2 regions of the Arthrobacter sp. USHLN218 genome follow, and region 1 is predicted to be linked to the other one. Evidence: riboswitches for the same ligand, from Rfam matches in the RefSeq annotation. Region 1 holds a riboswitch; the other holds the start of a gene.
The links. Region 1 has a riboswitch for glycine ahead of gcvP (aminomethyl-transferring glycine dehydrogenase). Riboswitches for the same ligand answer to the same signal wherever they lie in the genome.
Positions count from the first base shown of each region.

Region 2: it holds a riboswitch for glycine, as region 1 does, so the genes downstream of both, cycA (D-serine/D-alanine/glycine transporter) here and gcvP (aminomethyl-transferring glycine dehydrogenase) in region 1, are expected to answer to the same signal.

Region 1 is NZ_JBBCYT010000005.1:63,486-77,888, reverse strand. Features, by position in the region: gene WFH44_RS12710 (hypothetical protein) at 1-333, shown strand, start outside; gene WFH44_RS12705 (SDR family oxidoreductase) at 346-1,242, opposite strand; gene WFH44_RS12700 (amidohydrolase) at 1,328-2,554, opposite strand; gene WFH44_RS12695 (hypothetical protein) at 2,590-3,312, opposite strand; gene WFH44_RS12690 (DUF5058 family protein) at 3,340-4,098, opposite strand; gene WFH44_RS12685 (Lrp/AsnC family transcriptional regulator) at 4,243-5,244, shown strand; gene WFH44_RS12680 (L-serine ammonia-lyase) at 5,311-6,726, opposite strand; gene glyA (serine hydroxymethyltransferase) at 6,736-8,061, opposite strand; gene gcvH (glycine cleavage system protein GcvH) at 8,058-8,438, opposite strand; gene gcvT (glycine cleavage system aminomethyltransferase GcvT) at 8,559-9,695, opposite strand; gene gcvP (aminomethyl-transferring glycine dehydrogenase) at 9,717-12,590, opposite strand; glycine riboswitch at 12,744-12,842, opposite strand; gene cycA (D-serine/D-alanine/glycine transporter) at 12,987-14,403, opposite strand, start outside.
Region 2 is NZ_JBBCYT010000004.1:346,406-360,808, reverse strand. Features, by position in the region: gene WFH44_RS11520 (hypothetical protein) at 1-112, opposite strand, end outside; gene WFH44_RS11515 (DUF808 domain-containing protein) at 785-1,807, shown strand; gene WFH44_RS11510 (GmrSD restriction endonuclease domain-containing protein) at 1,907-2,773, shown strand; gene WFH44_RS11505 (hypothetical protein) at 2,849-3,802, shown strand; glycine riboswitch at 3,937-4,034, shown strand; gene cycA (D-serine/D-alanine/glycine transporter) at 4,192-5,670, shown strand; gene ppsA (phosphoenolpyruvate synthase) at 5,727-8,135, shown strand; gene WFH44_RS11490 (pyruvate, water dikinase regulatory protein) at 8,136-8,987, shown strand; gene WFH44_RS11485 (hypothetical protein) at 9,332-9,862, shown strand; gene WFH44_RS11480 (calcineurin-like phosphoesterase family protein) at 9,961-11,781, opposite strand; gene WFH44_RS11475 (GatB/YqeY domain-containing protein) at 12,002-12,466, shown strand; gene WFH44_RS11470 (hypothetical protein) at 12,534-12,725, opposite strand; gene WFH44_RS11465 (hypothetical protein) at 12,847-13,074, opposite strand; gene WFH44_RS11460 (hypothetical protein) at 13,388-13,774, opposite strand; gene WFH44_RS11455 (DUF3830 family protein) at 14,093-14,403, opposite strand, start outside.

The DNA.
Region 1 (14,403 bases):
ACCCGTCAGCGTGTGGGCCACGACATCCTGCTGGCCCGCCACGGAAACGCCATCACCAGCATGCGCCTCGACCGGCGCACCAACTCTGTCGTTGCGCTGCTGGACGACGGCCGGCTGGACCGGGCCCCGAACATGATCTCCCCCGACATGCCGCAGCCGGTGGGGATCACCGGCCTGACCGCGGACGACCGCAAGCTGCTCGGCATCATGACGGGCACCTTCGCAGGCCTGGGCGCGCTCATGGTCGGCGGGGTGCTGGCCATGGTCCAGTTCGGCCAGCAGCTCGGCCTCACCGAAGCGGCAGCGCATATCCCGCAGTCGGCCGGCTTCTGACGGCACCTGCCGCTACGGCGCCGGCATCCCGCCGTTGACGTTGAGCGTCTCCCCCATCACGTAGCTCGACTCGGAGGACGCCAGGAAGACGTACGCCGGTGCCAGCTCTGTCGGCTGCCCGGCGCGCCCGATGGGCGTCGACTTCCCGAACTCCGGCAGTTCCTCCTTGGGCTGGCCGTCGCTGACCTGCAGCGGCGTCCAGAACGGTCCCGGCGCGACCGCATTGACGCGGATTCCGCGCGGTGCCAGCTGCTGGGCCAGGCCCTTGGTGAAGTTGTTGATCGCACCCTTCGTCGCCGCGTAGTCGATCAGGGTGGGCGAGGGCATGTATGCCTGGATCGACGTCGTGTTGATGATCGAGGACCCCGGCTTGAGGTGCGCGAGCGCCGCCTTGGTGATCCAGAAGAACGCGTAGATGTTGGTCTTGAACGTCCGGTCGAACTGCTCGTCGCTCAGGTCTTCGAGCTGCTTCACGGCGATCTGCCGCCCCGCATTGTTGACGAGGATGTCCAGCCCGCCGAGCCCGTCCGCCGCGCGCTGGACCACGTCGCGGCAGGTTGCCGAGTCCGTCAGGTCGCCCGGCAGCTGCACGACCTTGCGCCCCTCCTTCTCGATGAGCTCCGCGACGACCTTGGCGTCCTCCTCCTCTTCCGGCAGGTAGGACATCGCCACGTCGGCGCCCTCGCGGGCAAAGGCAATGGCAACCGCGGCGCCGATGCCCGAGTCCGATCCCGTGATCAGCGCCTTGCGCCCCTCCAGCCGGCCGGTCCCGCGGTAGGAGTCCTCGCCGCGGTCCGTGTGCGGAACCAGCTCTTTGTCCAGCCCCGGTTCCGGCTGGTCCTGTTCGGGCGGCTCGATGCTGGGGTAGCGCTTGACGGGATCCTGGAAGGTGTACTGGTCCTGGGCCACGGGACGGCTCCAATCTGCTTCGGAATTACTAAGCTTACTTACCAGCCTAGAGGGAGCCGTCCCGCTGTCAACGCCCTGCCCGGAATCAGACCCCGACGCGCGAAAGGAGCGCCGCGGCGGCCGCTTCGACCCCGGTGGACAGCGTCGGCTCCATGGCCGGACCGAAGAACGGTGAGTGGTTGACCGGCGCCGAGCCCGCGGCCAGCGTCCCTTCGGAGTGGCCGCCGAAGAACCAGAACACCGACGGGACGCCGATGGCTTCGGCGAGCGTGCCGAAGTCCTCCGAGCCCATCAGCGGCTCCACCTCGCTCACGTTCGCCTCCCCCAGCGCTCCGCGAAGGGCCTCCGCGGCCGCGGCGGTGGCGACAGGATCGTTGTAGTTGCGCGGGAACGTGTAAAGCTCCTCGATGGTGGGTTCCGGCGCATTCGAGGCCTCGGCCTCTGCCTTGATGATGCGCCGGAGCGCGGCGAGGACCCGGCCGCGCACGTCGTCGTCGAACGTCCGGATGTTGAGCGTGAACTCCGCCGAGGCGGGAATGATGTTTTCCTTCAGTCCGCCGTGGAAGGTGCCCACGGTAACGACGGCGGCGCGCCGGGGATCGATTTCCCGGGAGACTATCGTCTGGATCCGGGTGATCATGTGCGCCCCCAGCACGATGGGATCGACGGCGTCCTGCGGCTGCGAGCCGTGGGACTGCTTCCCGTGCAGCGTCACCTTCCACGAATCGGCCTGGCTCATGGTGTGCCCGGCGACGTACTGGATGGTCCCGGCCCGGCCCGGCATCACGTGCTGGCCGAAGATCACCTCCGGCTTGGGCGCCTTGGACCACAGCCCGTCGTCCACCATGGCCCTGGCTCCGGCCGCGGTCTCCTCGCCCGGCTGGAAAATGAACACGATGGTGCCGGACCAGTGCGCCGTCGCCCCGGCGAAGAGCTCGGCGACGGTCAGCAGCGCCGCGGTATGGGTGTCGTGTCCGCAGCCGTGCATGACCGGGACCTGGGTTCCGTCCTCCAGGACGCCCGTGGCGGTACTGGCGTAGGGCAGTCCCGTGTCCTCCCGGATCGGCAAGCCGTCAGTGTCCGCCCGGAACGCCACCGTCGGCCCCTCCCCGTTGCGCAGGATGCCCACGACTCCGGTACCGCCGCAGCCGAAGGTCTCCAGCCCGCAGGCCCGGAGCCGCTCGTCGACCAGCGCGGCGGTCTCGTGCTCCTGCATGGACAGTTCGGGGTGCGCGTGGAGGTACCGGTACAGGGCATGCAGGCGGTCCTGCTGGTCGGCGGTCAGTCGGAAGGGCTGGGGCAGTGCGGGCATGAAGGGCTCTCTCTGGCGGAACGGACGGAATGCAGTCAGGCTACGACGGCGGAGGTGCGCTGGCGGGCGAACCACGCGATGAAGATCGTACCGATGACGGAAATTGCGGTGGACATCATGCTCAGCCCGGGCACCAGCGGCAGCAGGACGAACTGGACCATCAGGACCACGCCGAACGCGATCAGGGTCGGCCGCAGCTGCTTCATGGACACGATGGCCTGCACGATCACGGCGCCCATGACGGCGGGCAGGACATACAGGCGCGCCACGGCAATCAGGTCCTCGGGGATGACGCTGATCAGCCATGTGCCCAGCAGGCCGACGAAGACCAGCAGCGACGTGAGGTGGACCGCGGCGGCGCCGCAGATGGCCATCACGGCGGCAAGATCGCCGCGCTTGGTGCCGGGCTTCGCGTTGATGTTGGTCTGCGCGACCAGTGCCGAGGGCAGCAGCTTGTTGGAGATGTTGCCGATCATGAACGCCTGGTACATCGCGGCCGGGCCGAGGATCGGGAAGTAGGTCAGCGGCTCCACAAGCCAGATGACGACGAACGTGCCCGCCACCGCGGCGAAGGCGGTCCACAACTGGGACGTTGTGACATCCAGGTTGCCGAAAATGACCAAATACAGCGGGCCGGAGAGGGAGATGATGAGGCCGGCGATCATGGTCAGCCGCCCCCAGCGGGAGGTGGTGCGGTCGAATTCATCGAGGCTGGCGGTGCTGGCGGTGTCGGTCTGGGCAGTCAGCGATGTGGACATGGCGGAATCCTTTTCGGTTCTGGTGGATCAGGCGACGGGACCGAGGCCGGCACCGTGGGCGAAGTAGGCGACGGTCAGGCCGGCGAGGATCGCGAAGCCCAGGCCCCATTCGCGCAGCCAGTTCTTGCCGAGCTTCCTCGACAGGAAGACGCACAGACCCATGACGGCCGCCGCGGACAGCAGCGTCACCACATGGGCGGCGCTCTTGGGCAGTTCCGCGGTGCCCAGGGAGATGAACGCAGCCAGCAGGGCGGCCGCCGGCACCACGGTCATGATGGCCGGGTTCACCTTGGCCAGCTTGTGTCCGCCGCGCTTGAGGATCGGGGTGAAGACCAGCGTGGCCAGCATCCACATCGCACCGCCCAGGCTCATGGCAAAGAAGGCCACCGCGAAGACCTGCTGGGTGTAGGAGTCCCCGCCCAGGGAGGCACCCATCGTCGTCGCGGAGATGTTGGCCGCCCCGGTCTCGTAGGCGGCCGACCCGATCAGGCCGATCCGGACCAGCACGGCCGGGGTGCCGAACAGGGCCAGCAGCGCCACGGCCACCAGGACCACGGCCAGCGAGGGTCCGATGGCGGCGATCGCGCCGGATCGGAAGGACGTCTTGAGCTCGTCCTGCGTCATGCCGGCGGCCGGCGCGGCCTTGCGTGCGGCGCGGATGTAGATCACCGACTGGACGATGATGACCGCAAAGACGCCGAGGCCGCAGATCCAAAGGATCGGCGAGTTGGCGACGGCCAGGATGTCCGTGGAGCTGCCGTCCAGGGGCAGGGCGAGAGGTGTCATGATGCTCTTCTCTGTGCGGAGCCGCTCTGGGCCATGTACTGGAAACTGACTTACAGTCTGCAGTGACCTGCAGCACATACACGAAAATCGCTGATATTGTTCACCAGAACGGCTACTGCACGAGAAAACGATCAGGAGCGGCGAGTGGAACTGGACGAGGAAGACCTGCAGCTCATCAACGCGCTCCAGATCGGACCGCGGCTGCCGTGGACCCAGCTGGGCGAGGTACTGGACCGGCACCCCACGTCGCTGGCGGCCCGGTGGGAGCGGCTCACCTCCGCCGGCGCGGCCTGGATCAATGCCCATCCGCTGGGCGATCCGCAGCAGATGACCCTGTCCTTCCACGACGTGCAGTGCGACCCATCCCGCCGCCAGGAGGTTGCCGCCGCGGTGGCCCGGCTGCCGGATGTCTTTACCATCGAGGAGTGCCACCGGAACCGGGACATGATCCTCACGGTCATCACGCCGACCACCACCTGGCTGGCGGACTCCGTGTACCCTCAGCTGGACCGCATCCCCGGCCTCATCCGCTACCAGTCCTCTTTCTGCACCAAGCTCCATCACGGCGCGGCCGACTGGCAGCTGGGCGCACTATCCCAGGCCCAGGTGCGGAAGCTACGCGAGCTGAGCGCTCCACCGGAGCAGTACCATGGGCCGCTTCCCGCCAGCTACCGCGACATCATCCGGCAGCTCGCACGCAATGGCCGGGCCTCCGCCGCGGATATCGCCGGGGCCACGGGGCTGCATCCGGCAACGGCGCGGCGGCAGCTGCAGCGGATCCTCAACAGCCGGACCATGGCCTTCCGCTGCGAGGTGGCCCAGAGCCTGGCGGGTTATCCGATCGTCTGCCAATGGACCGGGCGGCTGCCGGCGGGCGAGCACGATGAGGCCGCCCGCGTGCTGGCCGGCTTGGGCGGCCTGCGCCTGTGCGCCTCCACCACAGGGGACACCAACTTCATGTTCATGATGTGGCTGCGCGGCCCGGCGGACATCATGGCCGCGGAGCGTTCCATCGGAGAGCTGATCCCCCGGCTGGACCTGGTCGAAAGCGTCGTCATTGCCAGGATTCCCAAGCGCGTGGGCTGGATGCTCAAGCCGGACGGAACCGCGAGCGGAGAAGTCGTGGTCCCGGGCGAGGCCTGGTAGGGCCTCGCCCGGGACAGCCGCGGGACGCCGCGCCCCTCAGCGCGGCGTCCCGACTTCAGCGCTGCGTCAGCACTCCACCACGTTGACGGCCAGGCCACCCATCGCGGTTTCCTTGTACTTGTCGCTCATGTCCTTGCCGGTCTCCCGCATGGTGACGATGACTTCGTCCAGCGAGACCCGGTGCGTGCCGTCGCCCCAGAGCGCCATCTTGGATGCATTGACGGCCTTGGCCGCGCCGATGGCGTTGCGCTCGATGCACGGCACCTGCACCAGCCCGCCGATCGGATCGCAGGTCAGGCCCAGGTTGTGTTCCATCGCGATCTCGGCCGCGTTCTCGACCTGCGCCGGCGACCCGCCGAGCACCTCGGCCAGGCCGGCCGCCGCCATCGAGGACGCGGAACCGACTTCGCCCTGGCAGCCGACCTCGGCGCCGGAAATCGATGCCTGTTCCTTGTACAGCACGCCGACGGCACCCGCCGCGAGCAGGAACTTCACGACGACGTCTTCGCGGTCCTCCCGGGTGGCCTTGTCCATGCCGGGCGCGTAGTGCGTGGCGTAGAACATGACTGCCGGGATGATGCCGGCCGCACCGTTGGTCGGGGCCGTGACCACGCGGCCGCCGGAGGCGTTCTCCTCGTTCACGGCCAGCGCGACCAGGTTGACCCATTCCTGCCAGTACTTCGGGTCCCGGTCCTTGTCTTCCTTCCGCAGCCGGTCATGCCAGTCGGGAGCACGACGGCGAACGTTCAGTCCCCCGGGCAGGGTGCCTTCACGCTTGATCGCGGAATCCTTGCACTCCTCCATGACCTGCCAGATGTGCAGCAGGCCGGAGCGGATCTCCTCTTCGGAGCGCGAGGCCTTCTCGTTGAGCATCATGATGTCGCTGATGCCCAGGCCCGTGTTGCGGCAGTGCTCCAGCAGCTCGGCCGCCGTACGGAACGGATACGGCAGCTGCTCCTTCGACTCCTCGAGCTCCTCCGCGGCGGCGTCTTCCTCGCCCTCCCGGACAATGAAGCCGCCGCCCACGGAGAAGAACGTTGCCTCGTGAAGCACATCACCGGCGTCGTTCTTTGCCTGCAGCTTCATGCCGTTGGTGTGCCGGGGCAGCACGGTCAACGGGTGCAGGACCATGTCCTCCACCTTGTACTCGATCGTGGCCCCGGCAGCACCGCTGACCTGGGAGCAGAGCTGCAGCCTGCCGGATTCCGCCATGTCTGCCAGGCGCGAATCGACCTCGTCGGGAAGGATCAGCTCCGGTTGGAAGCCTTCCAGTCCCAGCATGACCGCCGTAAAGGTGCCGTGCCCGCGGCCGGTGGCGGCGAGCGAACCGTAGAGGTCCACGCGCAGCCCGGCCACCTGGTCGAGGACTCCGGTCGAAACCAGCTCCTCGGCGAAGACGGCGGCAGCCCGCATCGGACCCACAGTGTGCGAACTGGAGGGGCCGATCCCGACAGTGAAGAGATCGAATACGCCTACAGCCATGGTGGCCTCCTAGTGCCCTTCGGTTTCCTTGGAGACCGGAGCGACGTCCGGGTACAAGGGATGTGCTTCCGCCAGCGCCTCAACGCGGGCCTTCAGGCCCGAGAGATCCGCATCCGGACCGGCGATGAGGGCCTCGGCGATGATGTCGGCGACCTCGCGGAACGCCTCCTCGCTGAACCCGCGGGTGGCCAGGGCCGGCGTGCCGATCCGCAGGCCCGAGGTCACCATCGGCGGCCGCGGGTCGAACGGGACGGCGTTGCGGTTGACGGTGATGTCGATCGCGGCGAGGAGATCCTCCGCCTGCTGCCCGTCCAGCTCGGAGTTGCGCAGGTCCACCAAAACCAGGTGCACGTCCGTGCCGCCGGTCAGGACGGTCACGCCCTTAGCCGCCACGTCCGGCTGCGACAGGCGCTCGGCGAGGGCCTTCGAACCGGCCAGCGTGCGGCGCTGGCGCTCCGCGAATTCCTCCGAGGCGGCAATCTTGAACGCCACGGCCTTGCCCGCGATCACGTGCTCGAGCGGTCCGCCCTGCTGGCCCGGGAACACTGCCGAGTTGATCTTCTTGGCGATGTCCGCCTCGTTGGTCAGGATGATGCCGCCGCGCGGACCCGCGAGGGTCTTGTGCGTGGTGGACGTGACCACGTGGGCGTGCGGGACCGGCGACGGGTGCAGACCGGTGGCGACCAGTCCGGCGAAGTGCGCCATGTCCACCATGAGGTACGCGCCGACGGAATCGGCGATCCGGCGGAACTCCGCGAAGTCCAGATGCCGCGGGTAGGCGGACCAGCCCGCGACGATCAGCTGCGGCTTGTGCTCCTGCGCCAGGCGCTCGACCTCGGCCATGTCGATCAGGTAGTCCTGCTCGGAGACGCCGTAAGCCACGACGTTGTAGAGCTTGCCGGAGAAGTTGATCTTCATGCCGTGCGTCAGGTGGCCGCCGTGCGCCAGGTTCAGGCCGAGGATGGTGTCCCCGGGCTTGATCAGCGCGTGCATGACGGAGGCGTTGGCCTGCGCGCCGGAGTGCGGCTGGACGTTGGCGAAGCCGGCTCCGAAGAGCGCCTTCACCCGGTCGATCGCCAGCTGCTCGATGACGTCCACGTATTCGCAGCCGCCGTAGTAGCGGCGGCCCGGGTAGCCCTCGGCGTACTTGTTCGTGACGACCGAGCCCTGCGCCTGCATCACGGCGACGGCGGTGTGGTTCTCCGAGGCGATCATTTCCAGGCCGCCCTGCTGGCGGCGCAGCTCGTTGTCGATCTGGGCGGCGATCTCCGGATCGAGGGCGCCCAGGTCAGCGTTCAGGCTGGCGCTGGTGACCGCGGTGAGTGCCTGCGTCATGCGACCTCACCGCCGTTGGCCGAAGCGTACTCGTCGGCGGAGAGCAGCGGGCCCTCTTCGGAGACCTCGACGGTGAAGAGCCAGCCCTCGCCGTACGGGTCGGAGTTCAGCAGGGCCGGGTCGTCGATCGCGGCCTGGTTGACCTCGACCACGGTTCCGGTCACCGGCGCGTAAAGGTCGGAGACGGACTTGGTCGACTCGACCTCGCCGCAGGTCTCCCCGGCGGTGACGGTGGAGCCGGCCTCGGGCAGGTCAACGTAGACGACGTCGCCCAGCGCGTCGGCCGCAATCTGGGAGATGCCGACCTTGACGGGGCTGGCGCCGTCGACCCACTCATGCTCGGCAGAGTAGCGAAGGCTGGACAGGACTTTGCTCATGGGTGAAACCCTTTCAAACAGAAGGAATGGAAAACGGGTGGCACCGGACGGGACCCGGCAATAAGGCTACGCGTCGGCGTTCAGCCGCGTTGCCGGATCCTGCGCCGGAAGGTGGATTTGTTACTTTTCGCGCTTGTAGAAGGGCAGGCCGACGACCTCGAAGGGCTCGGCCTTTCCACGCAGGTCGATGTCCAGCTTGGTGCCCGGCTCGGCGAACTCGGCGTCCACGTAGGCCAGGGCAACCGGGTAGCCGAGGGTCGGGCTCGGCTGGCCGGAGGTGACCTCGCCGACCGTCTCGCCGTCCTTCAGCACCGGGTAGTGGGCGCGTCCGGCGCGGCGGCCGAGGCCCTTGAGCCCAACGAGCTTGCGTGCGGAGCCCTTCTCCTTCTGGGCTTCCAGCGCCGCGCGGCCGACGAATTCGCCTTCCTTCTTCAGCGCGACAACGGGGCCGAGGCCTGCGTCGTACGGGCTGACCTCGAGGGAGAGCTCGTTGCCGTACAGAGGCATGCCGGCCTCGAGGCGGAGGGAGTCGCGGCAGGCGAGGCCGGCCGGAACCAGGCCTTGCTCCTTGCCGGCTTCCAGCAGCGCCGTCCACAGCGCGGCGGCCTGCTCGTTCGGCACGTAGATCTCGAAGCCGTCCTCGCCGGTGTAGCCGGTGCGGGCCAGCAGCAGCTTGGCCGGGGCGCCGCCCACGGTGAAGGTCACGTCCTCCGCGGCGTAGTACTTCATGTCGCTCACGACGCCGGCCTCGGCGGCCGGGACCAGCTTGTGCAGGATGTCCACCGAGTTCGGACCCTGCACGGCCACCAGGGAGGTCGCGGCCGTGGCGTTCTCCACGGTGACGTCGAAGTCCTTGGCACGCTCGGTCATCGCTTCGAAGACCGCGTCCGCGTTGCCGGCGTTCGGCACCACGAGGTAACGGTCCTCGCCGCGCCGGTAGCTGATCAGGTCGTCGATGATCCCGCCGTCCTCGTTGCAGATCAGCGAGTACTTGGCCTTGCCGACGGCGATCGCCGACAGCTTGCCCACCAGGGCGTAGTCGAGGAACTTGCCTGCGTCCGGGCCGGTGACCCACAGCTCGCCCATGTGGGAGAGGTCGAACAGCCCGGCCGTCTTGCGCACGGCGTGGTGCTCTGCCAGTTCGCTGCTGTACTTCAGCGGCATCTGCCAGCCGCCGAAGTCCGTGAAGGACGCCCCGAGCTTCTGGTGCTCTTCGTACAGTGCGGTATAGCGCTGCGTGGTGGTTTCAGCATTCATGGTCTCTACGGAACCTTCTCGTTAGTTGGCCGACTCGGCAAATTCTTCGATGGGCGGGCAGGAGCAGATCAGGTTCCGGTCTCCGCCCGCGCCGTCGATGCGGCCGACCGGAGCGAAGTACTTGTCCACCTTCAGGTTCGGCAGCGGGAACACGGCCTGCTCGCGGGAGTACTTGCGGTCCCAGTCGCTGCTGACCACGGCGGCCGCGGTGTGCGGGGACAGCCGCAGCGGGCTCTCCTCGACGCCGAAGTCACCCTTGATGACCTGCTCGATCTCGCCGCGGATGGCGATCATGGCTTCGATGAAGCGCTCGATCTCGGCCAGGTCCTCGGACTCTGTGGGTTCCACCATCAGCGTGCCTGCCACCGGGAAGGCCAGCGTCGGGGCGTGGAAGCCGTAGTCGATCAGGCGCTTGGCCACGTCCTCGGCGGTGACGCCGGACTTGGAGGTCAGCTCGCGCAGGTCCAGGATGCACTCGTGGGCGACCAGGCCCTTGTTGCCGGTGTAGAGCACCGGGAAGTGCTCGTTCAGGCGGGACGCGATGTAGTTCGCGGCCAGCAGCGCGGTCTTGGTGGCGTTGGTCAGGCCCTCGCCGCCCATCATGGCCACGTAGGCCCACGAGATCTGCAGCACGCCGGCGGAACCGTACTTCGAGGCCGAAACCGGGACGCCCTTGCCTTCGTGCTCGGCCAGCGCGGCGTTGCCGGGCAGGAACGGCACCAAGTGCTCGGCCACTGCGACCGGGCCGACGCCGGGGCCGCCGCCGCCGTGCGGGATGCAGAAGGTCTTGTGCAGGTTCAGGTGGGAGACGTCCCCGCCGAACTTGCCGGGCTGGGCCAGGCCGACCAGCGCGTTCAGGTTGGCGCCGTCGATGTAGACCTGCCCGCCTGCCGCGTGCACGGCATCGCAGACCTGGCGGACGTCGGCGTCGTACACGCCGTGCGTGGACGGGTAGGTGATCATGATGGCAGCCAGGTCGTCCTTGTGCTGCTCGATCTTGGCCTCGAGATCGGTGTGGTCGATCGTGCCGTCGGAAGCCGTCGCGACGACAACGACCTTCATGCCGGCCAGCACGGCCGAGGCGGCGTTGGTGCCGTGTGCGGAGGCCGGGATCAGGCAGATGTTGCGCTGCTCGTTGCCCTGGGACAGGTGGTACCGGCGGATGGCCAGCAGGCCGGCGTACTCGCCCTGCGAACCGGCGTTCGGCTGGATGGACACGCCGGCGTAGCCGGTGATCGCGGAGAGCCGGGCTTCCAGGTCCTCGATCAGCTCGCGCCAGCCCTGCGTCTGGTGGTCCGGGGCGAAGGGGTGGATGGTGGCGAACTCGGGCCACGTCATGGATTCCATCTCCGCCGTGGCGTTGAGCTTCATGGTGCAGGAGCCCAGCGGAATCATGGTGCGGTCCAGGGCCAGGTCGCGGTCGGAGAGGCGGCGCAGGTAGCGCAGCATCTGGGTTTCCGAACGGTGGCTGTGGAAGACCGGGTGGTTCAGGTAGGACGAGGTCCGCTGCACGGAGGCATCCAGCTCGAAGCCCAGGCCCGAGCCGGCCGCTGCGGCGATGCGCTCGGCGGCGCCGTCAACGCCGAAGGACTCGGCCACGGCAGCCAGGTGTTCCGCCGTCGTCGATTCACCGGTGGAAATGCCCACCTGGTCCCCGTCGATGGCCCGCAGGTTGATGCCCTTGGCCTCGGCCGCGGCGATGACCTCGGCGGCCCTGCCCGGCACCTTGACGGTGAGGGTGTCGAAGAACTGCTCGGCGGCCAGTTCCAGACCGGCGTCGCGCAGCACGGTGGCAAGCGTGCGGGCCTGCGCGTTGGCGCGCTGGGCGATGGCCTTCAGCCCCTCGGGACCGTGGTAGACGGCGTACATGCCGGACACGATGGCCAGCAGCGCCTGCGCGGTGCAGATGTTGGAGGTGGCCTTCTCGCGGCGGATGTGCTGCTCGCGGGTCTGCAGGGCCAGGCGGTAGGCCGGGCGTCCGGCGGAGTCCTTGGAAACGCCGACCAGGCGGCCGGGCAGCTGGCGCTCGAGGCCCTTGTGCACGGCCATGTACGCGGCGTGCGGGCCGCCGTAGAACAGCGGCACGCCGAAGCGCTGCGAATTGCCGACGGCGATGTCCGCGCCCTGCTCGCCGGGAGGCGTGATCAGGGTCAGCGCCAGCAGGTCGGCGGCGACGGTGACCATGGCGCCGCGTTCCTTCGCTTCGGCGATGACCTGCGTGTGGTCGGCCACGCGGCCGGAAACGCCCGGCTGCTGGAGCACGATGCCGGACAGGTCGCCCTCGGGCAGGCCCGCGGTCAGGTCCGCAACCTCGACCTCGAAGCCCAGCGCCTCGGCGCGGCCCTTGACGACGGCGATCGTCTGCGGCAGCAGGTCGGCGTCGAGGACGGTCTTGCCCTCGGCATGCTTCTTGTTGCCGCGGCGCATGAGCAGCACGGCCTCGGCGACCGCGGTGGCTTCGTCCAGCAGGGAGGCGTTGGCGATGGCCAGGCCGGTCAGGTCCTCGACCATGGTCTGGAAGTTCAGCAGGGCTTCGAGCCGGCCCTGGGAGATTTCCGGCTGGTACGGCGTGTAGGCGGTGTACCAGGCCGGGGATTCGACGACGTTGCGGCGGATGACCGGCGGCGTGATCGTGTCGTAGTAGCCCTGGCCGATCATCTGGACCGCCGTGACGTTCTTGGCCGCCAGCGCGCGCAGGTCGGCCAGCACCTCGGCTTCGCTGCGGGCCGCCGGCAGGTCCAGCGGGGCCTGCTGGCGGATATCGGCGGGAACTGCCGTGTCAACCAACTCGTCGAGGCTGGCGTAGCCAACCTGCTTGAGCATCGTCTCGGCGTCGCTGCTGCGCGGGCCGATATGGCGCTCGGCAAAGGGTGCGATGGTGGGTTGAACCGTCATGAAGGAACTCCGTTATTTGGGCTGGCATGCCTGGCACGCCATGTGGATCGGGTTCCTCCCCACTCTGTATTGGACCTGAGAGATTCCGCGGAACGAATCCGCTTGCACCGTCGGTGAGCCGGTTTCATGTGTCCGGCTGCTTTCCAGAGTTGCCTCTCCGCGGCGGTACAGGTGCCTGAGAGATTCCTGGGGAGGTATTGCTCCTACGGCGCCTGCTGACTAGCACCAGCAGGACTCTCCCGCCGCATGTCGAAGGCATAATTCAGTTATTGTCGATGTGAGCATCGTAACCGTTCCGGACCGGCCTTCACAAGAAGGCTGCCGCCCGGTGACGGCCCCGCTCCCTCCGGCCGCCGCGGGGTGTCCGCGGCGGCCGGCAGGGTCTGCGTGCGCAGGTTAGTGCACGTCTGCGGGGCTTTCCTGCTGCGCCTCGTGCTCGCGCAGCTGGGCACGGAACATTTCCGCGCGGGCAACGTGGACCGGGCTCCGGCGCAGGATGGCCCAGGCGACGCCGAGGATGACGAACCAGATCGGGGTCACCAGCAGCGCCATGAGGGTGTCCGGCTGCGTGGTCAGCGCCCACAGGACGAAGGCGAAGAACGCGAACACCACCCAGACCATCGCGATGCCCCCAGGCATCTTGAACTTGGACTCATTGTGCAGGTGCGGACGGCGCTTCCGGAACGCCAGGTAGCTGGCCAGGATGATCGACCAGACGAACATAAAGCAGACCGCGGAGACCGTGGTCACCATGCCGAAGGCCTCGCCGATGCTGTCGCCGGCGTAGAGAAGGACGACGCCGGAGAGCAGCAGGACGCAGGACAGGAACAGTGCGTTCTGCGGAACCTTGCGCGAGGAGAGCTTGCCAAGGACGGTCGGGGCGTCGCCTTCCTGTGCGAGGCCGAAGACCATGCGGGAGGTCGAGTAGACGCCGGAGTTGGCCGAGGACATCGCCGAGGTCAGCACCACGAGGTTGACGATCGTGGCGGCCATGCCGAGTCCCGCCAGCGAGAACATGCCGATGAAGGGGCTGTGTCCGGCCTGGAACTCGGTCCACGGGGTGACGGCCATCAGGATGATCAGGGCGCCTACGTAGAAGAGCAGCACGCGGACGGGGATGGAGTTGATGGCCTTGGGAAGGTTCTTCTCCGGGTCCTTGGCTTCCGCCGCCGTCGTTCCCACGAGTTCGATGCCCACGAAGGCGAACACCGCGATCTGGAAGCCCGCCACGAAGCCCATGAACTCCTGCGGGAAGAAGCCGCCGTGGCTCCACAGGTTGCTGAAGGACGCCGTACCGGCGGGGGTCTCGAAACCGGTAAAGATCATGACCAGGCCCGTGACGATCAGCGCCACGATGGCGACGATCTTGATCAGGGCGAACCAGAACTCGGTTTCGCCGAAGGCCTTGACGGTAGCCAGGTTCAGTATCAGCAGGACGGCCACGGTGAAGATGCCCGGGATCCAGAGCTGGATGCCCGGCACCAGTTCATTGGCGTAGCCGGCGATCGCGATAACGTCCGCGATGCCGGTGACGACCCAGCAGAACCAGTAGGTCCAGCCGGTGAAGAACCCGGCCCAGGGACCGAGGAGGTCGCCGGCGAAGTCGCTGAACGACTTGTAGTTGAGGTTGCTCAGCAGCAGCTCGCCCATCGCCCGCATGACGAAGAACAGCATGAAGCCGATGATCATGTAGACGAAGATTACGGACGGTCCCGCAGCGGAGATCGTCTTGCCCGAACCCATGAACAGGCCGGTACCGATCGCACCTCCGATGGCGATCAGCTGGATGTGCCTGTTGCTGAGCTGGCGCTCC
Region 2 (14,403 bases), on a different contig from region 1:
CAACCTGGTTCCGTTGCTTGTCCTGCTCCTCTCGGGCGACCGCACGCAGGTCTGCAGTTGCGGCGACTATTTCGTCACGGACAGCTTCGACGGTACGTTTCTTGCAGCTCATAGGTGAATCCTATGTAGAGCCGCGATTCCCTCGTATACCCGGGGGATTGGCCCGTGGGCCTCCACTCGGAGCAGCCGCTGCTGGCTAGGGCACGTGTGCGCGGTGATCGCCCTGCCTCGGATGGCCTGCCGACAGGCTCGGGAAGCCCAACGGCAGGCATCCGGTGTCTGCCGGTGCGCAGCCGGAGCAAACACCCTTTATGAGGGGTCCTGGTCTCCCCGGAACTGGCTCTGTTGACGCGTCCTCGCGAAGGCAAGAATGGTCCTATCCCGGCGCTCAGAGCGGACCCGGGAGGCGGAGCCGGCTGTGCCCTCACAGAGCCAGGTTCCGGGTGCCCCTTGCGAGTGGGGGCAGCGGGCATCGCCCCGGGCTCACACCTGGATTGGGTGCCGGGGCGGTGTTCCGCACCATCGGAGCTGCCTGACCGCGGCGGCGTCCTGCCATCCCGGCAGGCGGGCCGGGCCCTTCCGGTCCGAGTACTCGAGGGGCGCCCCGGACTCTTATCAGCAGGAACGCATCAGGAGTCGGGCAGCCCGCGCCAGCATTCCGGCGCATCATGGCTTTGCCTCCACACCAGCTGCCGGCCCATACGCCAACATATACTCGGAATATGCCGATCACACGTGCCAGCCGCGTCCAGCAGTCCGCCGTCGAGCAGTCCGGAGGCGACCTGTGAGCGGCGGTCTCGTTGCCCTTCTCGACGATGTCGCTGCCCTGGCCCGTATCGCTGCCGCCTCGGTTGATGACGTCGCCGCCGGAGCGGCCAAGGCCGGAACCAAGGCCGCCGGCGTGGTGATCGACGACGCCGCCGTTACGCCGCAGTACGTGTCCGGTAGGGATCCGTCCCGAGAGCTGCCGATGATCAAGAAGATCTTCTGGGGCTCGCTGCGGAACAAGCTCGTGATCATTCTGCCGGCGCTGCTGCTCATCAGCGCCTTCATCCCTGGGATCATCCCGTTCATCCTCATGCTGGGAGGCACCTACCTCTGTTATGAGGGTGCCGAGAAGGTCTGGCACAGGCTCCGCGGCCACCACGGTGGCGAAGAGGCTCCGGCCGTTGAACGGGGCGGGGCGGCGGAGGGCAAGGTCGTCAAGGGTGCCATCACGACCGACTTCATCCTGTCCTGCGAGATCATGGTCATCGCCATGAACGAGGTGGCGGACCAGGCTCTGTGGGTCAGGGCGGTCATCCTGGTCGTTGTGGCGATCGCGATTACGGTGCTCGTGTACGGCGCCGTTGCTCTCATCGTCAAGATGGACGACATCGGCCTGCACCTGACAACCAAGGACTCCGCGGGCTCTCAGCGTTTTGGTCGGCTGCTCGTCAAGGGCATGCCCTCCGTGCTGGGCGCGGTTACGTTCGTCGGGACAATCGCCATGCTTTGGGTCGGCGGCCACATCATGCTCCAGGGGGCGCACGACCTCGGCTGGCATGCGCCATACGACCTGGTCCACCTCCTTGAGGGGCCCTTCGCGGGGATCGCCGTAGTCGGCGGCTTCCTGTCCTGGCTTGTGAACACCCTGTGCTCAGCCGTCCTCGGGCTCGCGTGGGGCCTCGTCGTCATGATCGTCCTGCACCCGCTGCTGAAGGTGCTGCCCTTCGGTAAGAACAAGGGCGGGCACGAAGAGGGCGACGGACGCGCCGCCGTCGCCGGCCACCGGCCCTCGGAGCGCGGCACGGATCCCGCTCCCTAGGCGCACGCCGCCCAGCAGGGCGAGCCTGGTCCGCGTTCGGGCAACGGGGTCATAGGCTGGAGGGCGGGATCCGCCGGGTCTCCCGAACACCTAAGGAATATGCAGACTTTCCGCCGCCGTGCCCTCTCCCTGACCGCAGCCTTCCTCACCGCCGCATCCCTGGCGGCCTGCACTCCAGCCTATGACGCCCAAGTTCCGGCCCCGGCCGGGGCGGCCGAGTCTACGCAGACCGCTGCGCCAGCGGCCGGTACCGTGCTGGAGCAGCTGGCAACGATCGAGGTCAAGGGCCGCGCCCCGAAGACCGGCTACTCGCGCGAGCAGTTCGGCGATGGGTGGCTGGATCCGGACCACAACGGCTGCGATGCCCGGAACGACGTCCTCGCGCGGGATCTGACCAACGAGACGTTCAAGTCCGGCACTAGGCACTGTGTCGTCCTGACCGGCACCCTCGCCGATCCCTACACCGGCAAGACGATCGATTTTGTCCGCGGCAACAAGACCAGCACCCTCGTCCAGATCGACCACGTCGTCGCTCTCTCCGATGCGTGGCAGAAGGGCGCGCAGAAGCTTTCCTCCGGCCAACGGGCAGCGTTCGCCAACGATCCGCTCAACCTGCGGGCCGCGGACGGTCCCGCCAACGGGGCCAAGGGCGACGGCGACGCCGCGACCTGGCTCCCGCCGAACAGGGGCTTCCGCTGTGAGTACGTTGCGCTGCAGACCGCGGTAAAGGCGAAGTACGGGCTCTGGATGACGCAGGCCGAGCACGACGCCATCAAGAAGGTCCTGACCTCATCCTGCGCGGACCAACAGGTCCCGGCCGATGACGAGGGAGTGGCCCTCCCTGCCACCGAGTACAAGAACTGTGCCGAGGTGAAGGCCCGCGGGGCAGCGCCCATCCGCTCGGGCGACCCCGGCTGGAGCGACAGGTTCGACGGCAACGGCGACGGAGTCGGCTGCGAGGTCTGACGGGTCCCGGGCAGCTTTTCCTCCCACGCGGCTTTTCCGGCCGAAGCGGGCGCCAGCGGGAGTAGGGTGTTACGCATGAATGACCCGGAGAGGCCCATCCCGGCGTCGATCCACATCGCCATCGACGTGGACATCACCGACCCGGGGGAGCTGCGGAGCTACGCCGTCGTCAAAGCCGAATCACCCGAACACGTGGCCCTGGCCTCGACGGACCTGTTCGCCGCCCTCGCCGTTGCCATGGATCCGCTGGCCGTCGCGGCGGACGTCCCGGGGATCCGGCTCCTGCGAGGCAAGGTCGAGCCGGCGGAGGGTCATGGGGTGGCCGACTCCGTTATGCCCCATGCCGCCGGAGCCGATGGCGGGCGGGAGCCTGCGGACACCGGAATCAGCGGCAACGCCGTGAACGCCCTGCTGGAAGCGGCGGACCGCGCCGGCGGGATCGCGCTCGAACGGCTCGGCTACGATCCGGCGGCGCCCTCGGCGGAGCGCGAGCTGTCCCGGCACCGGGCCCGGGTGCTGGCCGGGTTGCTCTGGCACGCGGGCGCCGGGATGATCGACGAGCTGTTCAACGACATAGACCTGCTCAGGGACCGGGAGCCGACGGCCAGGGACATTGACGAGACCTATGTCCTCGGCAACCTCCCGCCGCAGTACGCCCACCACTACGACGCCCGTTTCGCGGCCCGGTTCCTCACCGTCTGCACCGACCTCACGATGAACCTGGCCGCGGGCTGGAAGGAGCCGTCCTGCGTGGCCCAGGAGCTTGGCCTGCGCTGCCTTCTCGCCGAGGCGGAATTCCTGGCCGACGATCTGGAGCTCGAGACCGACCTGCCCCCGGACTGGGTGGCCATGCTTGAACAGTTCTTCCTGCGTTTCGCCGACTCCATGATGCTTTTCGACCCGGCCATGGACGGCTTCGAAAACGATCCGGAGGCCAGCCCCCAAGGTGCCCCGTCCATGAAGTTCGAGGACTGGTTCAGACCCTTCGGGCCCGACCACCACGTGCCGCCATTCGCCGAACGCGGTTGACGGCTTCGCCCGCGGCGGGGCGAGTGACCCTGTTTTCCGAAATATGACGCCCTTCACGCAACCCGCTTGCGGGAGGCCGGGCTGCACTCTACCCTAGGTTGTGATCCCAGTCACCCATAAGTAAATAATGCCTACAATCTGCGGCGGGAGAGTCCTGCCGGTACATTCGGCAGGCGCCGTAGGAGCAAACCCTCCCCGGGAATCTCTCAGGCCCACGTACCGCCGCGGCTAGGCAACTCTGGAAAGCAGACGGGCGGCAGCCTTTCTCACCCACGGTGCAAGCGGCTCCTGCGCAAGCAGGGCGCGCGGAATCTCTCAGGTCCAATACAGAGCGGGGAGGAACCGAATCAACGTGGTGCGCCCGTGCCACTTGAACCATGGAGTTCCTCATGACTACGCCACATGCATCCACCACGACAGGCGAACCCCCGCATCTCGCGCGGCAGCTATCCAACAGGCACATCCAGCTGATCGCCATCGGCGGCGCCATCGGCACCGGCCTGTTCATGGGCTCGGGAAAGACCATTTCGGCAGCCGGCCCCTCCGTGATCTTCGTTTACATGATCATCGGCTTCATGCTGTTCTTCGTCATGCGGGCGATGGGCGAGCTGCTGCTCAGCAACCTCCACTACAAGTCCTTCAGCGATTTCGCCGCTGACTTGCTGGGACCGTGGGCCGGGTTCTTCACCGGCTGGACCTACTGGTTCTGCTGGGTCGTCACCGGCATCGCGGACGTTATCGCGATCGCCGGCTACGCCGACGAACTGGTGCCGGGCATCCAGCTCTGGATTCCGGGCATCTTCACCGTGGCCGTCCTGCTGCTGCTGAACCTGGCTACCGTCAAGGCCTTCGGCGAGACCGAGTTCTGGTTCGCCATGATCAAGATCGTCGCCATCCTGGCGCTGATCGGCACGGGCCTGGTCATGATCTTCACCGGTTTCGAGTCCCCCGCCGGCCCGGCCGCCTTCAGCAACCTGTGGAGCCACGGCGGCTTCTTCCCGAACGGGTTCATGGGCTTCGTGGCGGGCTTCCAGATCGCGGTGTTCGCCTTCGTGGGCATCGAACTCGTGGGTACGACGGCGGCGGAAGCCAAGAATCCGGAGAAGAACCTTCCGAAGGCCATCAACTCCATCCCCATCCGTGTGCTCCTGTTCTACGTAGGCGCCCTGATCATCCTGATGTCGGTTACCCCGTGGACCGAGTTCGAGGCGGGCCGCAGCCCCTTCATCGGCATGTTCTCGCTGGCGGGACTCGGCATGGCCGCCACGATCATCAACCTCGTGGTGCTGACCTCGGCGATGTCCTCGGCCAACTCCGGCGTCTACTCGACCTCCCGCATGGTCTACGGCCTCGCACAGGAAGGCGACGCTCCGACTGTCTTCGGCAAGCTCTCCTCGCGCAAGGTTCCGCAGAACGCACTGTTCCTGTCCTGCGTCCTGCTGCTCTCCGGCGTCGTACTCCTGTATGCCGGCAAGGACATCGCCCTGGCGTTCGAAATGGTGACCACGGTCTCCGCCGTCTGCTTCATGTTCGTCTGGTCCATCATCCTGGCCAGCTACCTCGCCTTCCGGAGGCGCCGGGCGCGGCTGCATGAAGAGTCCAAGTTCAAGATGCCCGGCGGCGTTGTCATGGTCTGGGTGGTGTTCGCGTTCTTCGCCTTCGTCCTCTGGGCGCTGACCACGCAGCCGGACACCCTCACCGCGCTGCTGGTTACCCCGATCTGGTTCGTCATCCTCGCCATCGCCTGGCTCGTGCTGCGCCGCCGCCCGACGCACCTGGCCCGCTACGAGGCGTTCCATGCCGACCTCGAGGCCGAAGCGAAGCTTGAGGCCGAGGCCCGCCGGGCCGCCGCTGCGGATACCCAGTAGCCGCCAAGATTTTGTCCACACGTTTAACGCTGTTTTCTCAAAAGGAGCACCACACTATGACCGATGTTCTTTGGTTCACTGAACTTGGGCTGGCCGACCTTGAACAGGTCGGGGGCAAGAACGCCTCGCTTGGCGAATTGATCGGCAACCTGGCCACGGCCGGGGTCCGGGTCCCGGAGGGTTTTGCGACGACGGCGGACGCCTACCGGCGTTTCCTGCAGGAGTCCGGCCTCGAGGCCGGCATCGCCGCGATCCTGGAAGGCCTGGACAGCGACGACGTCACGGCGCTGGCCAAGGCCGGCACCGCCATCCGGGACCTGATCCGCGAGGCTGAGTTCCCGGCCGGGTTCGAGGAGGAGGTCCGCAGCGCCTACGCCAAGCTGACCGAAGGCCACGGCAACGAGTCGGAGGTTTCCTGGGCGGTGCGCTCCAGCGCCACGGCCGAGGACCTGCCGGATGCTTCCTTCGCTGGCCAGCAGGAGACCTTCCTGAACATCCGCGGCATCGACAACGTGCTGCTGGCCATCAAGGACGTCTTCGCTTCGCTCTACAACGACCGCGCCATCGCCTACCGGGTCCACCACGGGTTCACGCACTCCGAGGTTGCGCTCTCCGCCGGCATCCAGCGCATGGTCCGCTCCGACATCGGCGCCTCCGGTGTCATGTTCACCATGGACACCGAATCGGGCTTCACCGACGCCGTGTTCATCACGTCCTCCTACGGCCTGGGCGAGGCCGTGGTCCAGGGCGCGGTCAACCCGGACGAGTTCTACGTGCACAAGCCCACCCTCGCGGCGGGCCGGCCCGCGATCCTCAAGCGCGGACTGGGCGAGAAGGCCCTGCAGATGACCTACACCGAATCGCAGGAAATCGGCCGGACCGTCGATTTCGTGCCGGTGACCCGCGAACAGCGCGGCCGCTTCAGCCTCACCGACGCCGAGGTCGAACAGCTGGCCCGGCACGCGATGGCCATCGAAGCCCACTACGGGCGCCCCATGGACATCGAGTGGGGCAAGGACGGCGTGGACGGGGAACTGTACATCCTGCAGGCACGCCCCGAGACGGTCGAGTCCCGGAAGGCCAGCGGCACCCTCTCCCGCTTCGTCCTCAACGAACGATCCAAGGTCCTGGCCGAAGGCCGCGCCATCGGCCAGCGCATCGGCGCAGGCCAGGTGCGCGTGCTGACCTCGATCGACCAGATGGCCTCGTTCGAGCCGGGCGACGTCCTGGTGGCGAACATGACCGACCCGGACTGGGAACCGATCATGAAGAAGGCCGCGGCCATCATCACCGACCGCGGCGGCCGCACCTGCCACGCCGCCATCATCGCCCGCGAGCTGGGCATCCCCGCAGTCGTCGGCACCGGGAACGCGTCCCGCGTGCTGACGGACGGCACCCCCGTCACCGTCTCCTGCGCCGAGGGCGAGGCCGGGCTGGTCTACGAGGGCCTGCTCGACTACACGCTGCACGAGACCGCGCTGGACACGATGCCGCCGGCACCGGTGAAGATCATGATGAACGTCGGCACTCCGGAACAGGCCTTCAGCTTCGCCCGGCTGCCGCACAACGGGGTGGGCCTGGCCCGCCTGGAATTCATCATCAACCGCCAGATCGGCATCCACCCCAACGCGCTGCTGGCGTTGGACGGCGAGATCGAGCGCCCCGCCGCGCTCTCGGACTACACGGTCCAGCAGATCCGCGAGCGGATCGCCGCCTACGACGGGCCGCGCGACTTCTACGTCAAGCGGCTCGCCGAGGGCATCTCCACCATCGCCGCAGCCTTCGCCCCGGAGCCGGTGATCATCCGGCTCTCCGACTTCAAGTCCAACGAGTACGCGAACCTGCTCGGCGGTCCCGCGTTCGAACCGACCGAGGAAAACCCGATGATCGGCTACCGGGGCGCCTCCCGATACCTCTCGGAGTCCTTCCGCCAGGCCTTCGAGCTCGAGTGCGAGGCCCTGAAATTCGCGCGCAACGAGATGGGGCTCTCGAACATCAAGCTGATGGTCCCGTTCGTGCGCACCCTGGAGGAGGCCCGCGGCGTCACCGAACTGCTGGCCGCCAACGGGCTGAGCCGCGGCGAGGACGGCCTCGAGATCGTCATGATGTGCGAGCTGCCGGCCAACGCCCTGCTCGCCGACGAGTTCCTGGACTACTTCGACGGCTTCTCCATCGGCTCGAACGACCTGACCCAGCTCACCCTCGGCCTGGACCGGGACTCGGCGCTCGTTGCCGGGGCGTTCGACGAGCGCAACCCGGCGGTCCGGAAGCTGCTCGGGATGGCCATCGCTGCCTGCCGCGCGCGCGGCAAGTACGTGGGCATCTGCGGCCAGGGCCCGAGCGACCACCCCGACCTGGCGGAATGGCTGCTGGAGCAGGGCATCGAGTCGATCTCGCTCAACCCCGACGCCGTGACGGAGACCTGGCTGCGGCTGGCCCGCACCGGCGACAAGTCCGCGGTCTGAGTGTCCCAGGCAACGCATGAGGAAGCCACGGGGGCCGCGCGCGGCGCCGCCCCCGTGGTCTTCTTCCTCTCGGACAGCACCGGAATCACCGCGGAAACCCTGGGCAACACCCTGCTGACCCAGTTTCCCGGCCACACGTTCGAACGCCGCACCATTCCGTTCATCACCACCGCTGTGGAGGCCTGCCGCGTCATCGAGGTGATCGACGGCATCGCGGCCTCGGGGCCGCGTCCGATCGTCTTTTCGACCGCGGTCAACCGGGAGATCCGCGAGATCCTGTCGCAGAGCAAGGGGCACTTCCTGGACCTGTTCGGCACCCACATCGGCCGGGTGGAGGACGCGCTGCATTCCCCGGCCAGCGGCGAGCCGGGCAAGGCCCATGGCGTCGGCGACGCCATTCGGTACCAGTCGCGCATGACCGCCGTCGAATACGCCATAGAGCACGACGACGGACAATCCATCCGCGCCCTGGAACGCGCGGAGCTGATCCTCATCGCCCCGTCGCGCTGCGGCAAGACCCCGACGACGATGTACCTGGCCCTGCAGCACGGCATCCTGGCCGCCAACTTTCCGCTGGTCGAAGAGGACTTCGCCCAGCAGACGCTGCCGGAGCCGCTGCGGCCGTTCGTCCGCAAGTGCTTCGGGCTGACGTCGCTGCCCGTCCGGCTCAGCCAGATCCGCACGGAACGGCGTCCCGACAGCGGGTACGCCTCGATGGCGCAGTGCAGTTACGAGCTTCGCAACGCCGAGGAGATGTACCGGTTCAACCAGATCCCGTACGTGAACTCCGCCTCGATGTCGGTCGAGGAAATCTCCGCCACCATCCTCCAGCGCATGCAGCTGCATCACTGAGCCCCGGCGACCAGCCAGGGGGTTGCCGCTGGCCGGATCCGGGGGCGTGAGACAGCCCACCATGGCGGATTTGGCTCCTTTAACCCATAAGGGTGCTTTCTATGGGAAGAATGGTTGGCAATAGAGAGAACGGAGGAAGCACAATGCGCGGAAGCAACCTTATCTGGACAATCGTCGGCATTCTGGCTGCCATTGCCCTGATCATTTGGATCGCCTCGGCAATCTAGACGCGTTTTCGATAGATTGAAGGAGCCCCGGCCAGCTGTGGCCGGGGCTCCTTTGTGCGCGCGCCCGTAACGTCGCCAAGAAGGAAGCCACGGGCGCAGTTAAGGCGGTTGTTCTGAGTGGATATCCTGGCCGGTATCAGCATCAGCGGGTTGCAGACCTTCATTTGGTCGCTAGCCCTCGGGACGGCGCTGTTGCTGCGCTTTTGGTATCCACGCAAACTGCATTGGAGCGCCCTCGGGGCGGCGGGCGTCTTTGCGGCCGCCAGCATCGGTGCCGCGATTTATGTGCTGGCCAATCCGATCGACCCGCGCTGGCCCGCCGGAGCGCCCCTGTCCGCGCCGTCCCTGTCGGCCACGCCGCTGGTCGGGGACTACCTGAAGCCGTTGGATGTCGTAATGGCCAATGTGATCGGCGGGGTGAACGATCTGCGCGGCTTTCAGCAGGCGGTGCCCGTGGCCCTCGACTTCTTCACGATGGCCGGCTGGGGCTGCCTGGCGGCAGTCCCGCTGGGGATCTTCGCGCTGTGGGCCAGCTACCGCGAAGAACGGTGGCGCAGGATGGAATTCGCCCGGTACAAGAGCGCCGTCGAGGAGCTTCAGCAACAGCTTCGCGATGTCCAAAGATTCGTGAACTACCCCGACCGGTGAGCAGGAACGACGACGAATAAGCGCCGGTGCCGGCACCAACCGAGAGCCGCAGCGGCTTCGATGGGCGCCGGCACCGTTCTGGTTCGGACGGGCCGTAGCTACTCGGTCACTTGGAAGCTCAGGCTCTCGGTGAACTCGCGCCCGTAGACGTCGGTCGAGGTGACCTTGGCGGTGTGCTGGCCGACGCTCAGGTCGGAAGGCAGCTCGAGCCGCCACAGGTGCATCATTCGGTCGGCAAGGCTGCCGCCGTTGACCAACTGCTCCTGCACGGCGACCGGGTCCGACCACTCGGCTCCGACGAGCTGGCCTTCGCCCCGCATCTTCTGGGTGCGCTCGGCCTCGACGGTCTGGCCGCCGTCAATCTGCACCTTGACCGTGGAGCCGGTGCTGCCCATCCAGAAGTTGGTGGTCAGCCAGGTGCCGCCGGCCAGATCGGACTTCGAGACCGCCGTCGGATCGGTGAACTCGGGCGCAGAGCCCTTTTTGGCGAGGTTCGCGGCATACCAGTCGCGGTAGCGCGGGGTGTTCAGGCCCAGGGCCATCTGCAGGGAGTCGTCTTCGCCGCGGACGGTGAAGCGCTCCTGGAAGGTGTTGTTCTTGATGTCCAGGGTGAGGACGCCTGGCAGTCCGCCGTCGCGCTGGACCGCCAGCGGGTAATTGCGGTCCGCGCGTCCGGAGTACCAGTCGCCGGAGATGGCGCCGGCAGTGATGTGCGGGAAGGGTAGTCCCTCCACGCCGAAGAGCTTGTCCCAGCCCTCGAGGGAATCGCCGGTGCGCATGTTCTCGATGCTGTGCGTGTGTCCTCCGAGTGCCACGGCTTCGCGGCCCTCAAGGATTTCGTAGATCTCGGCGACCTGGTCCACCTGGTGCTTGGCACTGCCCTGGTCTGCATAGTCCAGCAGCGGGATGTGGGCGGCCAGCACGATCAGCTTGTTGTCCGGCACCTTTGCGATGTCGTTGCGCAGCCACTCGAGCTGCTGTTCGTCCAGCGCGCCGTTGTAGTCGCCCTTGGCCGCCGGGTGCTTGGTCGGGTACTCCACGGTGTTCAGTGCGACGACGTGGGCCTTGCCTGCGTCGTACGAGTAGTAGTCGGGCCCGAGGTTTGCTTTGAAGGTATCGAAGGTGTGCTCGCCGCTGGTGGCGTCGAAGTCGAGGTCATGGTTGCCGGGCAGGAAGCGCGCGGGGCCGTTGAGCATGCCGGCGAGCTCGCGGGTCTGCGGGTACAGCGAGAGGTCGTCGCCGACGACGTCGCCGATGAAGAGGGCGCCGCAGCCGGCGTAGTCGTCGCGCGCGGCCAGGTCGGCGAAGGCGCCGTTTTTCGCGAAGCCAACCTCTTCCTGGTCGTAGGTCTGGATGTCCCCGCCGATGAGGCAGTGCTGTTCGGGGGACTGGGTCAGCGCACTCTTGGCGAGCGGGAAGTTTACGGCATCCGGCAGTGCGCCGGTCGGCTCGAGCCCGCCGAACTTCAGCTCCGGCGAGCCTTCGGGCAGGTGGTGGTAGAAGAACTGGGCGACGTTGTCCTCGTCGACGGGTACCTGGTAGCCGCGGGGCTGGGTCACGAAGACGGTCATGTTGTCGAACGCCGGCAGTTCGTAGCGGCCCTGGCCGTCGGTGGTGACGACATCGCGGCCGTTGGAGACGGTCGCTCCCGGGACGCCCGGCTCGTTGGCGTCCTGCTTGGAGTTCCTGTTCTTGTCCTCGAAGACGGCGCCGTCGATGACCTGCTGGTCGTCATCGGGACCCTCGATGACTTCGATGCCGCCTCGGAAGGCAGTGGCGGAGGAATCTGTTGTGGACGGAACCTGGACGGGAGCCGCAGTCGCGGCGGGGGAGAGCAGGCTTCCGGCGACGGTGAGTGCCACGGTGCCGGCGGCCAGGCCGAGCGGGACGGCGGATCGTTGGGGGATATTGGGGCGCACGAGGAACCTCCGGAGCGGTGATGTGAGGCGGGCCGGACTGGCCAGCCTCTGGCACTGTTTCAGTGCAGGGTAAACACTTAACCAAGGCAAGGCCACGGGGGTGGGAAGCAAGCTTTACGAATGGCGTCCGACGGCGTTCGCGCGCCCGCCGGTGTGCGCGTCCGTTCGCGGGGGTGCGAGAATCCTGAGTAAGGACAGGACGAGAAAAGCGAGGACCACCATGGCGACTTTGAAGGAAAGGCTCCAGGCCGACGTCGTTGCCCACATGAAGGCGGGCAACAAGACTGCCCTGACCACTGTGCGCAACGTGCTGGGCGAAATCGGCACCAAGGAGAAGTCAGGCAAGACCCCGGTCGAGCTGGACGACGCCCAGACGACGGCCGTGCTGCAGAAGGAAGCGGCCAAGCGGCGCGACACGGCCCGCATCTACACGGAAGCCGGCGAGGCCGAGCGCGCGGCGGCCGAGATTGCGGAGGCAGAGGTGATCGAGGCCTACCTGCCGGAACCGCTGTCCGAGACCGACGTCGAAGCCATCGTGGACGAGGTCATCGCCGGGCTGAAGGCGGACGGGACGGAGCCATCAATGCGCCAGATGGGCGTCGTGATGAAGCCCGTGACGGCCAAGGTCGCCGGCCGCTTCGACGGCAAGGCCGTCAGCGAGATCGTCCGCAAGCGCCTCGCCTGACGGCCGGCGGACATAGTGAAGCCCCGCGGTTCCTCCGCGGGGCTTCGTTGCTCCTGGCCGGACGGCGCTACGGGGTCCGGTCGCTGGCCGTTTCCTCTTCGCCTGCCGTGGCCTGGTCCAGGAACGCCTGCACCGTGGTGTCATCTGCTGCGGTCCAGGACTCGACGCGGATGTCGTCATCCTTGTCGCGCTTTTCCGGCTTGCCGGCCGCTTCCTTCCGGAAGCGCCAGCCGAAATCCCTATTCGAGGCATAGCACATCGCGAACCTCCTTCACCTCGTCCCTTAATCGTCCTCCTTTCCGACGGCAACCGACAGCGTTCCGAGACGGGGCGGTTGTCCTGCTCGCCCGGTGAGGGACGGGCAGCCGTGTGGGTCGGCGTCAGTCGGGGCAAGGGGAAAGGCCGACGGCGGCCGGTCGGCTGCCGTGGCGGGCGAATGCGGCCGTACGGGTTGCGAGGGCCGCGAGCCGCGCCCGCCACTGAACGCCGCGCCGGGCCGGGCGCACACCGGCTTCTTTGCGGCGGCGGAGGCGTTCGGCTTCGGCCAGCCTGAGGCGCAGTTCGGCGTTGTGCATGTCCAGCCAGTATTCCGCGGGTTGGAGGCTCATGGCTCCTTCTTTCGGGTCGGGTCTGCGTGGCGCTGACACTAATATCAACGCCGGTCTGCTCCCGTTCCATGGCCGCGATTCCTGCCAGCAATCGCCAAAATTCCGCCAGCATGCCCGATGCAAGGCTTTTCCAAGTGCGGCCAGCGACAGTAGACGCAGTCAGAGACCCGGATCCCGGCGACTCGCCCCGGTTGCCGGGATTCCGCTGGCTGACGAGGAGGGAGGACCGGCGGACCCGGTCCTCCCTCCTTCCCAGTCTGCTCTGTCCGTGCCGCACCGGGTGGCGTGCCTGCCGTTCGGCTTCGGGACGGATTCAGCGGTCGCAGCGGACGCGCTCGCGGTCGCTCCGATCCCAGTCGTCCTTGTGGCTGTAGCTCACGGCCTGGTAGGTCTCGCTGCAGACCAGGCCCCAGCCGCGGATCGTGAAGGCATCGTCGCCCCCGGGGCTGACGCGCTGGTGGTCGACGACCCGGTCGCGGCCGCTGACCTTGACGATCCAGACGTCGACGACGCTGTCCTTGTAGTTCCTCCCCTGGACGACGTAGCTGCCGTTGCTGTTGACCTCCAGGGTCAGTCGCTGGGCGGCGGCCGGGGTGAACTCGGCTGCGGCGGCCGGGGCCGTGACGCCCGGGCCCGCGATCAAGCCGAGCACTACTCCTGCCATGAGCAGCAGCAGCCGCCACGTTGGTGACTTTCTCATCGCGATGGCTTCCTCGTGGTGCCGGGATCCGTCGGCACGTGGGCCCATCGCCCGCGGTGCCGCTTCCCGAACGGCACGAGCCCCCGGCCCTTCATCAAGCGTGCCGCCCTCTTAGTGCAGGACCCTCCCGCCGTGCCGTTTGGGCGGTCCTTTTGGGAACCTGCGCAGGTTCCCAACGAGTGGATTGAATGCTCGCCCCCGAGCCCTTCCCCACCACCGGCCGTTCCGGTGGTGTAGTCACAGTAAGCCGCACTTTGAGGGCCAACAACACCCAAACTGGGGCTTGACAACCAGGACACATGCGGCCTCGTCCTCAAACTACCGATCCGCGTCCCCGGAGCCGCCTTCGTAGCGGGCCAGGCTGAGGGTTTCACCGCGGGCGCCGTCCATCCAGATGCTCTGGCAGGCAGCGGCCATCTCGTCCAGTCCCTCGACGACGGCGGCGAAGACGTTTCCGGGCACCCAGCCCTGGTCCCCGTTCAGGAGCAGGTTGTTCCGCCCGTAGAAGAGGGCCAGGTCGATGATGGCCTCCGGGGTGCTGACCTCGTCCTGGGCTCCGTAGCCATGCGACGGGGTGTTGAGGATGTCCGCGTTGAAAGTGAAGTAGCAGAGGTCGCCGGGGATGGGAG